DNA from 3 places in the Streptomyces sp. NPDC015139 genome. Region 3 is predicted to be linked to each of the others. Evidence: riboswitches for the same ligand, from Rfam matches in the RefSeq annotation. Region 3 holds a riboswitch; each other region holds the start of a gene.
What was found. Region 3 has a riboswitch for cobalamin ahead of ACF08B_RS17230 (cobalamin biosynthesis protein). Riboswitches for the same ligand answer to the same signal wherever they lie in the genome.

Region 1 (4,894 bases), on a different contig from region 3:
CGGAGCGCGGACGCCCGGCGCCGGGCACGCCACTTCGCCGCCGTCGTGCTGGCCTTCCTCGCGGGGGCGTTCGGCGGGGGCTGGCTGACGTTCCAATGGGGTGTGCACGCGGTGTGGGCGGCCTGCGTGGTGCTGGCGGCCGGCCTGGCCCTGTTCGTGCACGACGAACGCATGGCACGCAGACTCCCCAAGCCCGGCAGCCCGGGCGCCTGAGGTACGGCCGAGCCGACGTGCGGGAAGTCCGTTCGGGCAAGGGCGTCGCACCCGGCCCGAAAAAACTTCCCGTGGCGATGTCGAGATCCCGTGACCCGCTCCGTCCTCGGGGTGAAGGCGGCCACAATGGGCCGCACGAGCTTCGAGGAGAAGGTCACCATGGCGAAGTATCTGCTGCTGAAGCACTACCGCGGCGCTCCGGCCCCTGCCGACTGCGTGCCGATGGACCAGTGGACGCAGGACGAGATCACGGCGCACGTGCAGTACATGCGCGACTTCGCGGCGCGGCTGGAGAAGACCGGGGAGTTCGTCGACGGCCAGGCGCTGGCCCCGGAGGGGACGTGGGTCCGGTACGACGGTGAGGGACGCCCGCCGGTCACCGACGGCCCGTTCGCGGAGACCAAGGACCTGATCGCCGGCTGGATGGTCATCGACGTCGACACCTACGAGCGGGCGGTCGAGCTGGCGGGCGAACTGTCGGCCGCGCCGGGCGCGGGCGGCGAGCCGATCCACGAGTGGCTGGAGCTGCGCCCGTTCCTCGCCGAGCCGCCGACCGTCACGGAGTGACCCCGGCCGTGGACGAGGTGCTGCTGCGAAGTCTGACGCCCGGCGTGCTCGCCGTCATGGTGGCGCGGGGCGCGGACTTCGCCGCGGCCGAGGACGCCGTACAGGACGCGTTGCTGGAAGCGGTGCGCGTGTGGCCGGCCGATCCGCCGCGGGATGCGAAGGGCTGGCTGGTGACCGTGGCATGGCGCCGTTACCTCGACGCGGTGCGGGCGGATGCCGCCCGCCGCCGGCGGGAGGACCGTGTCGACCAGGAGCCGTCGCCGGCGCCCTCGCCCGCGGTGGACGACACGCTCCAGCTGTACTTCCTGTGCGCACACCCCTCGCTGACGCCGTCGTCGGCGGTGGCACTGACGCTGCGCGCGGTGGGCGGGCTGACCACCCGGCAGATCGCCCGGGCGTACCTGGTGCCCGAGGCGACCATGGCCCAGCGCATCAGCCGGGCCAAGCGCACCGTCTCGGGCGTGCGGCTGGACCGGCCGGGCGACGTCGCCACCGTGCTGCGCGTGCTGTACCTGATCTTCAACGAGGGGTACGGCGGTGACGTCGACCTCGCCGCCGAGGCGATCCGGCTCACCCGGCAGCTCGCGGCCGGGATCGACCACCCCGAGGTGGCGGGGCTGCTCGCGCTGATGCTGCTGCATCATGCCCGGCGGCCCGCCCGGACCGGGCCGGACGGCAGCCTGGTGCCGCTCGCCGAGCAGGACCGCGGCCGCTGGGACACGAAGGCGATCGCCGAGGGCATCGCCCTCTTGCAGGCGGCTCTGTCGAGGGACCGTCTTGGCGAGTTCCAGGCCCAGGCGGCCGTCGCCGCCCTGCACGCGGACGCGCAGCGTGCGGAGGACACGGACTGGGTGCAGATCGTCGAGTGGTACGACGAGTTGGTACGCCTCACCGACAGCCCCGTCGTCCGGCTCAACCGCGCCGTCGCCGTCGGCGAGGCGGACGGCCCGCGTGCCGGGCTCGCCGCGCTGGCGGAACTGGACGCGTCGCTGCCCCGCCACTCGGCCGTGTCGGCGTACCTGCACGAGCGTGACGGGGATGTGGTGACGGCCGCACGCCTGTACGCCGAGGCGGCGCACAGGGCTCCCAACCTGGCCGAACGCGACCACCTGACGCGACAGGCCGCCCGGCTCAACGCCCGCGCCCGCGGCTGAGGGCTCCGGCCGACACCGGCCCGGATGCCGACACGGCGCGGCGCCGCGGTCGCTCCCCGGTGCGCGGCCGCGTTCGGTGCCCTACTCCTCGGACCGGTGGGGCCGTACGCGGACGTCGCCGGTGTCGGCGGACTTGCAGTGCTCCAGCAGCGCGGCCATCGGCCCGTCGACGAGGTGGTAGCGCACGATCCGGCCGTCCTTGCGGCCTTCGACCACTCCCGCGGCCCGCAGCAGCCGCAGTGCCTGGGAGACGGTGGTGTCGCGCATTCCGGTGGCCACGGCCAGGTCGGAGACGGCGATGGGACCGGCCTCGTGGACGGCGAGCAGCAGGGACAGCCGCCCGGGATCGGAGAGCAGGGAGAAGCGGTCGGCCCAGGTGCGCACCCGCTCGGGCTCGCCGACGGCGGCGATGGCGTCACAGACCCGGTCGCCGTCGATGGTGCGCTGCCCGGCACGGTCCGCGGGGACGAGATGCATGCCGTCATCATCGCAGCCCGGGGCGATCGCCTCCATACCTGAGCAGTTGTGCAATCTTGCAGCCGACGACCTCGGCCTTCTAGGGTGGACGGGCCGTGGTGTTCGGGAAGACCGGTGACAGCCCTCAGGGGCTCAGTCCGGAGCGGCCCTCGCCACTGTGATCGGGGAGTTCCCGCCCCACGTATGCCACTGGCCGCACGGCCGGGAAGGCAGGGGCGGGCGCGTCGACCCGTCAGCCAGGAGACCGGCCACGGCATCACGAAGCTGATCCACGAGGTGCTGGAGCGTGACCCGCATGACCGTGTCCCGAGGCGTGCCCGAAACCGACGCCGAACCGTCCTTCCGCTGGCGTCGCGAGGACACCGTCCGCACCGCGGGGCTCCTGGCCGTGATCGTGGCACTGCACGTGGTCGCCTTCGGGATCCTCTTCCTGCTGGTGATACCGCATCACTACGAGGTCGGCACGAAGGCGTTCGGGGTCGGGCTGGGCGTCACCGCCTACACGCTCGGCATGCGGCACGCCTTCGACGCCGACCACATCGCCGCGATCGACAACACCACCCGCAAGCTGATGGCCGACGGCAAGCGGCCCGTCTCCGTGGGCTTCTGGTTCGCCCTCGGGCACTCCAGCGTCGTGGTCGTGATGGCCGCCCTGGTCGCCGGCGGTGCGAAGCTCGCCGGCACCCTGATGAACGACGGCTCCCGTACCCACCAGGTCCTGGGCACCGTGGGCACCACGGTCTCGGGGTCCTTCCTGTACCTCATCGCCGCGCTCAACCTCGTGGCCCTGTTCGGCATCCTGCGGGTCTTCCGGGCCATGCGCGCTGGCCGGTACGACGAGGCCGAGCTGCAGGCGCACCTCGACTCGCGCGGGTTCATGAACCGCATCCTGGGACGGCTCACCAGGTCCATCCGCCGCCCGGGCCAGATGTTCCCCCTCGGCTTCCTCTTCGGGATCGGCTTCGACACCACGACCGAGGTCCTGCTCCTCGCGCTGGCCGGCAACGGCGCCGCCGCCGGGCTGCCCTGGTACGCGGTGCTGTGCCTGCCCCTGCTGTTCGCCGCCGGCATGAGCCTGTTCGACACCCTCGACGGCACCTTCATGAACTTCGCCTACCAGTGGGCGTTCTCGAACCCCGTCCGCAAGGTGTTCTACAACCTCACGATCACCGGCCTGTCCATCGCCGTCGCGTTCTTCGTCGGCACCATCGAACTGGTCGGCGTCCTGCACGACAAGCTCGGCCTGAGCGACGGCGTCACCGGCTGGATCGCGGGGCTGAACCTGGACAGCGTCGGCTACGTCATCGTCGGTCTGTTCGTGGTCGTCTGGGCGGTCGCCATCGCCTACTGGCGCCTGGCCAGGATCGAGGAACGCTGGAACACCCGCTCCGCCGACACCGGCTGACGTCGAGCACCGCACGGGTCCGCCATGTGGCCTACGCCATCGTCCCGTGCGGGAACTCCGCCACCGATCCGTCCGACTGCTGGAGCGGTACGGCTGCGACCTCTTGCGCCGTACGACGGTTCGAGCGACCAGGAAGGTCGAGCATGGCCGAGTCCCGACATCCCTCCCGCGGCGCGGCCGCGGTTCCCCGCACCTTGCTGCCCCCGCCCAGGCTCTGCGGCTTCCTGTTGCTGCTGGTGCTGGTCTTCTCGGCGGCGTACGCCGTGGGATCGGCCGCCGGGCCGGTGGCGCCGGGCATGCACGGCTCCGGAGGCGGCGGAGGCAGCGGAGGCGGCACGCATGACATGCCCGGCATGCACGGCGGCGGTCAGTGATGGGGGCCGAACCCCTGGCGCCGCTGGTGGTCACGGATCTGACGGTCGGCGGTATGACGTGTGCCGCGTGCGTCCGCCGGGTGGAGAAGAAGCTGGCCGGGCTCGACGGGGTCACGGCCACCGTCAACCTCGCCACCGGACGCGCCCGGGTCAGCCACCCGGCGGACATCCCCGCGGAGGACCTTGTCACGGCCGTCCAGCGGGCGGGGTACGAGGCCGCGCTGCCCGAGCCCGCCGTACCGGACAGGCGCGACGGGACCGACGGCGGCGAGAAGGCTGCCGAGGCCGCCGCGCTCCAGGAGCGCGAGCGGCTCGTGGTCACCGCGCTGCTCGCCGTTCCCGTGCTGGTCCTGTCGATGGTGCCCTCCCTGCAGTTCCGGAACTGGCAGTGGCTGTGCTTCGTGCTGGCGGCCCCGGTGGCGGTGTGGAGCGCCTGGCCGATCCACGCACGGGCGGTGCGCGGACTGCGTCACTCCGCGGCCACCATGGACACCCTCGTTTCGCTGGGCGTGGTGGCGTCCTTCTCCTGGTCGGCGTACGCGCTGTTCCTCGGGGGAGCGGGCGACCCGGGGATGCGGATGCCGTTCAGTCTGCTGCCGTCCGCGTCGGACGGCCCCGCGCACGTGTACCTGGAAGCCGCGGTCGGCGTACCGCTGTTCGTGCTCGCCGGGCGGTTCCTGGAGGCGCGGGCCGGGCGAGGTACC
Region 2 (4,894 bases), on a different contig from region 3:
CCCCGGCACCTACGCCGCCGGCTGCTACGACCGGCTCACCTCCGAGGTCGCCGGACGACGGGTCGAGAACGAGGACATGGTCAACCTGCCCAACTGGCTGCCGCTGCGCTTCCGCCCGGCCGGCGCCGACTGGCTCACCCCGGACACCGTCCCGGTCACCGACCACCACCAGGTGCTCCACCTCGACCCCGGCCTGCTGGAACGCCGTACCCGCTACCCCCTCGGCACCGGCGGCTCGCTGCACGTGCGCCAACTGCGCCTCGTCCATCTGCACGACCCCCATCTCGCCGCTCTGCGCACCGAGTTCACCGCCGAGGGCGACACCGTCGACCTGGAGGTCGAGTCCGCGATCGACGGCGAGGTCACCAACTCCGGTGTGGCCCGCTACCGGGACCTCGACGGCAGGCACCTCACCCACGTCCACACCGGCACCGCCGCACCCGGCACGGTGTGGCTGCGCTGCCGCACCCGCACCTCGGACATCAGTTTCGAACTCGCCGCCCGGCTGACCGCCGACGCCCCGGTCACCCACGCCGGCGAAGGCCGACGGGCGGTCCAGCACGTCCGGTTGCGCCTGCCGCCCGGCCGTACCGTCACCCTCGACAAGACCGTCGCGCTGCACACCTCCCGCGACCCCGCCATCGGCGACCCGCTGCGCGCCGCGGTCGACCGGGTCCGGGACGCGCCCGGCTTCGACGAACTGCTGGAGACACACGCGGCGGCCTGGGACCAGCTGTGGCGGCGCACGGCGCTGGAGGTGCCCGGCGAGGCGGGCAGCATCCTGCGCCTGCACCTGTTCCACCTGCTGCAGACCCTCTCCCCGCACACCGCCGACCTCGACGTCGGCGTCCCCGCGCGCGGACTGCACGGCGAGGCCTACCGCGGGCACGTCTTCTGGGACGAACTCTTCGTCCTGCCCTACCTCAACCTGCACCTGCCCGAGGTCTCCCGCGCCCTGCTCCGCTACCGCCACCGCCGGCTGGACGCCGCCTGCCACGCCGCCCACGAACTCGGCCGGCGCGGCGCGCGGTACCCCTGGCAGAGCGGCAGCGACGGCCGCGAGGAGACCCAGCAGCTCCACCTCAACCCGCGCTCCGGGCGCTGGCTGCCCGACCACTCCCGGCTCCAGCACCACGTGGGCTCGGCGGTCGCGTACAACGTGTGGCAGTACTGGGAGGCGACCGGCGACCTCGACTTCCTGCACGGCGAGGGCGCCGAGATGCTGCTCCAGATCGCCCGCTTCTGGGCGGACTCCGCCGGCTACGACCCCCACCTCGGCCGGTACCGCATCCGTGGCGTGGTCGGTCCCGACGAGTACCACGAGGCCTACCCCGGTGCGAGCCGGCCGGGCCTGGACGACAACGCGTACACCAACGTCACCGCCGCCTGGGTGCTCACCCGCGCGCTGGAGCTGCTGAGCGCCCTGCCCGAGCCGCGCCGCCGCGAACTCACCGAGGCCGTCGGACTGGCCGAGGACGAGCCCGCCCGCTGGGAGGAGGTCTCCCGCACCCTGCACGTCCCCTTCCACGACGGGGTGATCAGCCAGTTCGAGGGGTACGCCGGCCTCGCCGAGCTGGACTGGGACGGCTACCGGAAACGGTACGGCGACATCCGCCGCCTGGACCGGATCCTGGAGGCCGAGGGGGACACCGTCAACCGGTACAAGGCGTCCAAGCAGGCCGACGTGCTGATGCTCGGCTACCTCTTCGCCCCGCCCGAACTGAACTCCCTGTTCGACCGGTTGGGCTACCCGCTGGACGAGCGGACCTGGACCGCGACCGTCGACCACTACCTGCACCGCACCAGTCACGGTTCCACCCTCAGCGGCCTGGTCCTCGGCTGGATCCTGGCCCGGGCCCGCCGGACCGACGCCTGGGCCTTCGTCCAGGAGGCGCTGCGCGGCGACATCGCCGACCTCCAGGGCGGCACCACCGGGGAGGGCATCCACCTCGGCGCGATGGCCGGCACGCTCGACCTCGTCCAGCGCGGGCTGACCGGCCTGGAGACCCGGGGCGGCGCCCTGCGCCTGGACCCCGTCCCGCTGCCCGAACTCTCCTCCTACGGCTTCGCCATCCGCTACCACGGCCACTGGGGCGTCCACCTGCGCCTGCGCAGCGGCCTGCTGGAGATCGCCGTACCGGCCTCCGGCCGTGGCCCCATCGACCTCCGCCTGCGGGACCTGGCGGTGGGAGTACGGCCGGGGGAGACGGCCCGTCTGGTGCTCCCGGAGTAGTCCCTCAGCCGTCTCACGGCTACCCCCTGGCGTCCCGAATCTGACGTGCCGTCACGAGAGGAAGATCACTGCGGTGGACGCGGTCTTGGCCGCGCACGCGTCTCGCGGTACGGTCTGTCCGATATCGACGACGGCGAGACGGAAGCCGGTGGGAATCCGGCACGGTCGCGCCACTGTATGCGGGACACCCCTCGGGGTGGTCCGCCGAGTCAGACCCGTGGCCGTCGTCCTGTGCACCACCGAGATGGGACGCGAACTCCCAGAGGAGGCCCTGCCATGGCGCAGACCGTCGCCCAGCCGACTGCCGACACCCCCGCCGTTCCCGCCACGCTGCCGCTGAAGGCGATAGCCCCCTGGGCGGTCTTCTTCGGCGTCCTGATGCTCGTCCTGCTCTACTTCGTCGGCGCCGAGCAGGGCGCCACGTCCGTGTTCAACGGCACCGACGTCCACGAGTGGGTGCACGACGCCCGCCACCTGCTCGGCTTCCCCTGCCACTGACGCGAGGGACGCCGCGCACCATGAACTCCGCAACGGTAAGAAACCTCCTCGTGCGGGGCATGCTCGCCGGCCTCGTGGCCGGCGTGCTCGCCCTCGTCGTGGCCTACCTCCTCGGTGAGCCGAGCGTCGACCAGGCGATCGCCTTCGAGGACGCCCACTCCCACGAGCACGAGATGGAAGTCGTCTCCCGCTCCCTGCAGTCCACCGCCGGCCTCGCCACGGGCGTCCTCGTCTACGGGGTCGCCTTCGGCGGCATCGCCGCGCTCGCGTACTCCTTCGCGCTCGGCCGTGTCGGCCGCTTCAGCGCGCGGGCGACCGCGCTGCTGCTGTCCGGCTGCGCGCTGGTCGCCGTGTACGTCGTGCCGTTCCTGAAGTACCCGGCCAACCCGCCGTCCGTCGGTCAGCCCGAGACCATCGGCAAGCGGACCACCCTGTTCTTCCTGATGATGGCCCTCAGCGTGCTCCTCGCGGTGGGCGCCACCATCCTCGGCAAGCGTCTCGCGCCCCGTCTGGGCAACTGGTGGGCGACCGTCGTCGCGGTGGCCGCCTTCGTCGTCGTCATCGGGCTCGCCTACGCCTTCCTGCCCGCCGTCAACGAGCTGCCCGCGCACTTCCCGGCCCGCCTGTTGTGGCGGTTCCGGCTCTCCACCCTGGCCATCCAGACCGTCCTGTGGGTCGGATTCGGTCTGCTCTTCGGCGAGTTGGCCGAGCGGCAGCTGAACCCCCGGCCGGCCAAGGCATCTTCCGGACGGACGGTTCCCGCCCCGCACTGACGGTCCCGGGACACCGGACGCCCGTTCGGAACGGGTGTTCGCGCCGCGCGGCGGCGACGCTGCCGCGCCGGCGCCGGGGAGGCAGCCTCCTGAGCCACGGCGACCGCCCCGGCTCAGCAGGCGGCGGCCGCGTCCGGTCCGGCCGGCGGCTGACCGAGCCGCAGATTCCACCGTCCGGCCCGGCCGCTCAGTTCCGTCGCCGTCAACGGCGGCACGTCCAGCCGCCAGAAGGCGGCCGCGGGCAGCCCGAGGACGTGCACGACCGCGGCCCGTACGACCTCCGGCTCGACCACGGCGAGGGTGCGGCCGTCCGTGCCCTGTACGGCGTCCAGCCACCGCCCGACCCGTTCGCACAGCTCCCGCACCGACTCGCCGCCGTGGGGCGCGGATCCGGCGTCGGTGAGCCAGCGGCCCACGGCCTCCGGTTCGGTGGCCCCCACCTCCTCCAGGGTGCGGCCTCGCCAGCGGCCCGCGTCCAGACCGGCCGGCGCCGAGTCCCGCGCACCGACGAGGCCCAGCGCCTCGGCCGTCTCCCGGCAGCGCACGCTCGGTGAGGTCAGCACCCGGCCGGGGGCGCGCAGGTGCCCGGCGGCGGCGCGGGCGCGGGCCGCCCCGGCCTCGTCGAGCGAGTCGCCGTCGTCGAAGCGGGCCCGCCGCATCGACGGGCTCGTCGCGGGCGAGACGAGGGTGACGCGGCTGGTCACGTGCCTGTTCCTCCTGCTGCCGTCCCGGATTCGAGCGCCGGGGCCGGGTACCGGGAGCGACCCGGCGGTCCCGCCGCGAACCTAACACCCGCCCCGAGGAGGCAGGCACCCCGTCCCGCGACCCGCGGTACATCGCGACGAGGGTGTTTAGCCCGCTCCCCGTGGGTCACGCGATGTGGGAAGCCAGGTGCCGGCCGGGCCCCCCGCGCGTGCGCGGGCAGGACAGCGCAGGGAGGCGAGTGCCGCCCCGCTGGCGGGAGACCGGCGCCCAGGAGCCGCTGCGCCGCCGTCGGCGCACGACGAAAGGCAGCCTCATGACGGAGATCCGCCCCGCCACCACCTCCGACTCGGGCGCACCGGTGGAGAGCGACGAACACTCGCTCACCGTCGGCCCCGGAGGACCGATCCTGCTCCAGGACGCGTATCTGATCGAGCAGATGGCGCAGTTCAACCGGGAGAGGATTCCCGAGCGCCAGCCGCACGCCAAGGGAAGCGGCGCCTTCGGCCATTTCGAGGTGACCCACGACGTCAGCGCCTACACCAGGGCGGCGGTCTTCCAGCCCGGCACGCGCACCGACCTGGTCGCCCGCTTCTCGACCGTCGCGGGTGAGCGCGGCAGCCCGGACACCTGGCGCGACCCGCGCGGCTTCGCGGTGAAGTTCTACACCAGCGAGGGCAACTACGAC
Region 3 (4,894 bases):
GGCGACCAGCGCCTCCCAGACGCGCGCCGGGTCCTCCGCCCGTCGCTCCGGGCCACCGTGCGGGGACTCCCCCTTGTCGCCGACCGCCGCTTCCCCCGCCGTGCTCTGTCGCTCTTCAGCCATGCGGTGATCCTGCCAGCCGGGTTCACGGCGGGTGAGGGGGCCGTCCGGGCGACGGCGGGGGCCGTACCTCCGAACGGGCGGAAGTCGTCGCGGATCGCCGGGATGGACGTGGGTCCGGCGGGCGGCGGGACTTCAATGATCCCCCTTGCCCGCCCGGTGATCCTCCGCCCGCCACTTCCGGGGAGACGACGCATGGCCTGTGACCGCATCCCCCTCCGCCACCGCGCCGGTGTCCTCGCGGCGGCGACGGCGGCCCTCGCCCTCACGGCCACCGCCCCGGCCTCGGCGACGGCCCCGCGGGCGGCCGAACCGGAAGCGGCCGGACCCTTCGCGGCCGAGCCCCAGGCCGCCGCCCCCCTCGCGGCCGAGCCCCAGGCCGCCGCCCCCCTCGCGGCCGGCGCCCGGGCCTCCGCACCCAGGGCGACCGCGCCCCGGGCCCGCGCCCCCCGGGCAGCGGCGGTTCGGGTGTCGCACGGGCATGACGTGTCGTCCCATCAGAAGCACGTCGACTGGCCGGAGGCCCGCGCGGAGGGGGCGCGGTTCGTCTACGTGAAGGCGACGGAGTCCACGGACTACCGCAACCCCTATTTCTCCCGGCAGTACGACGGCGCCCGCGAGGCCGGCCTGATCCGGGGCGCCTACCACTTCGCGCGGCCGGACCGGTCCTCCGGCGCCCGGCAGGCGGCCTACTTCGTGCGGCACGGCGGCGACTGGCGGGCGGACGGCTGGACGCTGCCGCCCGCGCTGGACATCGAGTACAACCCGTACGGGGGCACGGACAAGTGCTACGGGCTGGGCGAGCGGCGGATGGTCCGCTGGATCCGGTCGTTCAGCGACGAGATCCGGCGGGAGACCGGCCGCCGCCCGGTGATCTACACGACGACCCAGTGGTGGCGGCTCTGCACCGGGAACAGCCGCGCCTTCTCCTCCCACGCCCTGTGGATCGCCCGGCACGGCGGCTCGCGCCCGGGGAAGCTGCCCGGCGGCTGGCGGCGCTGGACGTTCTGGCAGTACGGGATCAAGGGCGGGCTGCCGGGTGACCAGAATCTCTTCCACGGCCCGGCGAGCCGGCTGCGGAGCTTCGCCCGGGGCTGAGACCCAAGGGGCGCCTGAGCCGACGCGGTCGGACGGGGACAAGCGGAACCCCGAACACTCGTTACAGTCACCATGGCGCCCGACCCAGTTCATCTTCCGTTCACCCAGGTTGCCTACGGTCGACCAGCCAATGACCTCGAACGATTGCCTGGGTAAATGGAAAGCTTCTCGCTGATCCTCGCGATAGTGGTTGTCACCGCTCTCGCGTTCGATTTCACGAACGGTTTCCACGACACCGCGAACGCGATGGCCACCACCATCTCGACAGGCGCTCTGAAGCCCAAGATCGCGGTGACCATGTCCGCCGCCCTCAACCTTGTGGGCGCATTCCTCTCCGTGGAGGTCGCGAACACGATCTCCAAGGGTCTCGTCGACGAGACCGGCATCCGTCCCGAGGTCATCTTCGCCGCCCTGGTCGGCGCGATCCTCTGGAATCTGCTGACCTGGCTGGTGGGCCTGCCGTCCAGTTCCTCACACGCCCTGATGGGCGGCCTGATCGGCGCCACCGTCGCCTCGGCCGGCTTCGGCGCGGTGCACGGCGAGGTCCTGGTGACCAAGGTGCTGCTGCCCGCGGTCGCCGCGCCGATCGTGGCGGGCCTCGCGGCCATGCTGGCCACCCGCTTCTCGTACGGCATCGGCGGCAAGGCCGAGGCCGAGGCCACGCGCAAGGGCTACCGCGCCGGCCAGATCGCCTCCGCCGGCCTGGTCTCCCTCGCCCACGGCACCAACGACGCCCAGAAGACGATGGGCATCATCACCCTCGCGCTGATCGCGGGCGGTGCCATCTCCCCCGGCTCCAACCCTCCCACCTGGGTCATCCTCTCCGCGGGTCTGGCCATCGCGCTCGGCACCTACATCGGCGGCTGGCGCATCATCCGCACCATGGGCAAGGGCCTGACCGACCTGGAGCCGCGCCAGGGCTTCGCCGCCCAGACCAGCGCCGCGACCGCCATCCTGGCCTCCTCCCACCTCGGCTTCTCCCTCTCCACCACCCACGTCGTCTCCGGCTCGGTGATGGGTGCGGGGCTCGGCCGCAAGGGCGGTGTGGTCCGCTGGTCCACCGCGACCCGTATGTTCGTCGCCTGGGCGCTGACCCTGCCGGCCGCCGCGCTGGTCGGCGCGGGCGCCGAGTCCGTCACGGACCTGGGTGACTGGGGCACCGCCGTCGTCGCGGTCTTCCTGGTCTCCGCCAGCGCCGCGATCTGGAAGCTCTCCCGCCGCGAGGTCGTCGACCACACCAACGTCGTCTCCGAGACCGAGGAGCCGGCCGGCGTGGTGACCACCGCCATCGCCGCCGTGATCCCGCCCCCGGCGGGCACGGTCGCCGAGGACCCGGCCGTCGCCTTCCCGCACCAGTCCACCGGCCCGGTCCGGGTCGCCGACACCGCCCCGGCCACCCCGCCGGCCGCCACCGTCTGACCCCGGCACCCCGGTTACTGAAGGAAGCATCCCCATGAAGATCGACTGGGCGGCCCTCGGCTCCGTCTTCGGCGTCAGCCTCGTGGTCACGGTGGGCCTGGTGGCCCTGTTCACCCTCGGCATCAAGGGTCTGGCCCGGCGCGAACAGGCCGCGGCCCAGGGCGACTCCGCCGCCCTCGCCGTCACCGGCGCGTACGTCTGCTTCGCCGCCTGCGCGGCCGCGGTGGCGTACGGCATGTACCTCATCGTCGCCAAGGCCTGACCCGGCGTCCGCCGCACGGCGGACGCGAACGAGCACCGCAGAGGCTCCCCTCCCCACCCGGGAGGGGAGCCTTCGGCATGCTCGCCCGCCCCACGATGTGGGGATCGGCACACTCTCCCCACGCAGGTCAAAGGCAAGTTGACGGCCCTTCCGGGCGCGTGGTGGACTGCCCAGGCCATGTACGGCGGCAAGAGAGGAAGCCGGTGCGAATCCGGCGCGGTCCCGCCACTGTGACCGGGGAAGAACCCCCGGGAGCCAGGAACTCTCACCGCCGGATCAGTCGAACCAGGGCGCGGACACCCTGAGTGAGGACACGTATCGCCATGCTCGGCTGCCGATCGAGGACCAGTACCAGGCCTGCCCCTGTGCCCACGGCCGGCTGAGCCGATGGGTGCCGATCGCTCCTACGCGTACGGCGCCGCCGCCGGCCTTCTCGGTGACCTGCTCCTCGGCGATCCCCGCCGCGGGCATCCCGTCGCCGCGTTCGGACGGGCGGCCGGGGCCGTGGAGAGCGCGTTGTGGCACGACCACCGCGGCTGGGGAACGCTGCACACCACCGTGTGCGCCGGTGGCGCCGTGGCCCTGGGCGCGCTGGCCGCGCACGCCGTACGCCCCTCCTTCGTCGCCTCCGCCGCGCTGACCGCCGCCGCCACCTGGTCGGTCGTCGGCGGGACTTCGCTCGCCCGGGAGGCCCGCGTCATCGGGCATGCCCTGGAGACCGGGGACGTCGACGCGGCCCGCGCACGGCTGCCCCATCTGTGCGGCCGGGACCCGCAGGCCCTGGACGCCGACGGGATCGCCCGGGCCGTGGTCGAGTCGGTCGCCGAGAACACGTCCGACGCCGTGGTGGGCGCCCTGGTGTGGGGAGCCGTCGCCGGAGTGCCGGGACTGCTCGGCTTCCGGGCGGTCAACACCCTGGACGCGATGGTGGGTCACAAGTCGCCCCGGTACCGGCGCTACGGCTGGGCCTCCGCCCGCCTGGACGACCTCGCCGGCTGGCCGGGGGCCCGGCTGACCGCCGTACTCGCCGCCGCGGCCGGCCCCGATCCGCGCGGTGCCCTGCGCGCCTGGAAGGCCGACGCGCACCGGCATCCGAGCCCCAACGCCGGGCCCGTGGAGGCCTCGTTCGCGGGCGCCCTCGGAGTGCGCCTGGGCGGGACGCTCTCCTACGGCGGGCGGGTCGAGCACCGCCCGGTGCTCAACGGCCGGTCCGGGCGCGCCGTCCGGGCCACCGACATCGACCGGGCCGTACGGCTCTCCCGCCGCGTCGGCCTGCTCGCGCTCGGCGTCACCGTCGCCGCGCGCCGACTCGTGAAGGGACGTGGGAAGTGAACGGGGGTCTCCTCGTCGCCGGCACCACCTCCGACGCCGGCAAGAGCGTCGTGACGGCCGGGATCTGCCGGTGGCTGGTGCGCCAGGGGGTGAAGGTCGCGCCGTTCAAGGCGCAGAACATGTCCCTCAACTCCTTCGTGACCCGTGAGGGTGCGGAGATCGGGCGGGCACAGGCCATGCAGGCGCAGGCGTGCCGGATCGAGCCGACCGCGCAGATGAACCCGGTGCTGCTGAAGCCGGGCGGCGAGCAGAGCAGCCAGGTGGTGCTGCTGGGCAAGCCGGTGGGCGAGATGAGCGCGCGCGGCTACCACGGCGGGCGCCAGCAGCGGCTGCTGGGCACGGTGCTGGACTGCCTGGCCGAGTTGCGGGGCACGTATGACGCGGTGATCTGTGAGGGGGCGGGCAGCCCGGCCGAGATCAACCTGCGCCGGACCGACATCGTCAACATGGGCGTCGCACGGGGCGCCCGGCTGCCCGTGCTGGTGGTGGGGGACATCGACCGCGGGGGCGTCTTCGCCTCCTTCTTCGGCACCGTCGCCCTGCTCTCCCCCGAGGACCAGCAGTTGGTCGCCGGGTTCCTGGTGAACAAGTTCCGGGGCGACGTCAGCCTGCTGGAGCCGGGGTTGGACATGCTGCACGGCCTCACCGGGCGGCGGACCTACG

Region 1: linked by a shared signal. The riboswitch ahead of ACF08B_RS29100 (HoxN/HupN/NixA family nickel/cobalt transporter) and the one ahead of ACF08B_RS17230 (cobalamin biosynthesis protein) in region 3 are both predicted to bind cobalamin.
Region 2: linked by a shared signal. The riboswitch ahead of ACF08B_RS01890 (CbtB-domain containing protein) and the one ahead of ACF08B_RS17230 (cobalamin biosynthesis protein) in region 3 are both predicted to bind cobalamin.

The regions. Positions count from the first base shown of each region.
Region 1 is NZ_JBIBUW010000012.1:90,901-95,794, forward strand. Features, by position in the region: gene ACF08B_RS29080 (YoaK family protein) at 1-213, shown strand, start outside; gene ACF08B_RS29085 (YciI family protein) at 373-780, shown strand; gene ACF08B_RS29090 (RNA polymerase sigma factor) at 789-1,934, shown strand; gene ACF08B_RS29095 (ArsR/SmtB family transcription factor) at 2,016-2,411, opposite strand; cobalamin riboswitch at 2,491-2,679, shown strand; partial or broken gene ACF08B_RS29100 (HoxN/HupN/NixA family nickel/cobalt transporter) at 2,688-3,816, shown strand; gene ACF08B_RS29105 (hypothetical protein) at 3,960-4,190, shown strand; gene ACF08B_RS29110 (heavy metal translocating P-type ATPase) at 4,190-4,894, shown strand, end outside.
Region 2 is NZ_JBIBUW010000001.1:410,506-415,399, forward strand. Features, by position in the region: gene ACF08B_RS01885 (glycoside hydrolase family 65 protein) at 1-2,233, shown strand, start outside; cobalamin riboswitch at 2,328-2,473, shown strand; gene ACF08B_RS01890 (CbtB-domain containing protein) at 2,510-2,731, shown strand; gene ACF08B_RS01895 (CbtA family protein) at 2,752-3,504, shown strand; gene ACF08B_RS01900 (histidine phosphatase family protein) at 3,618-4,208, opposite strand; gene ACF08B_RS01905 (catalase) at 4,523-4,894, shown strand, end outside.
Region 3 is NZ_JBIBUW010000005.1:504,957-509,850, reverse strand. Features, by position in the region: gene ACF08B_RS17250 (class II aldolase/adducin family protein) at 1-123, opposite strand, end outside; gene ACF08B_RS17245 (lysozyme) at 316-1,218, shown strand; gene ACF08B_RS17240 (anion permease) at 1,375-2,637, shown strand; gene ACF08B_RS17235 (hypothetical protein) at 2,672-2,899, shown strand; cobalamin riboswitch at 3,044-3,185, shown strand; gene ACF08B_RS17230 (cobalamin biosynthesis protein) at 3,287-4,231, shown strand; gene ACF08B_RS17225 (cobyric acid synthase) at 4,228-4,894, shown strand, end outside.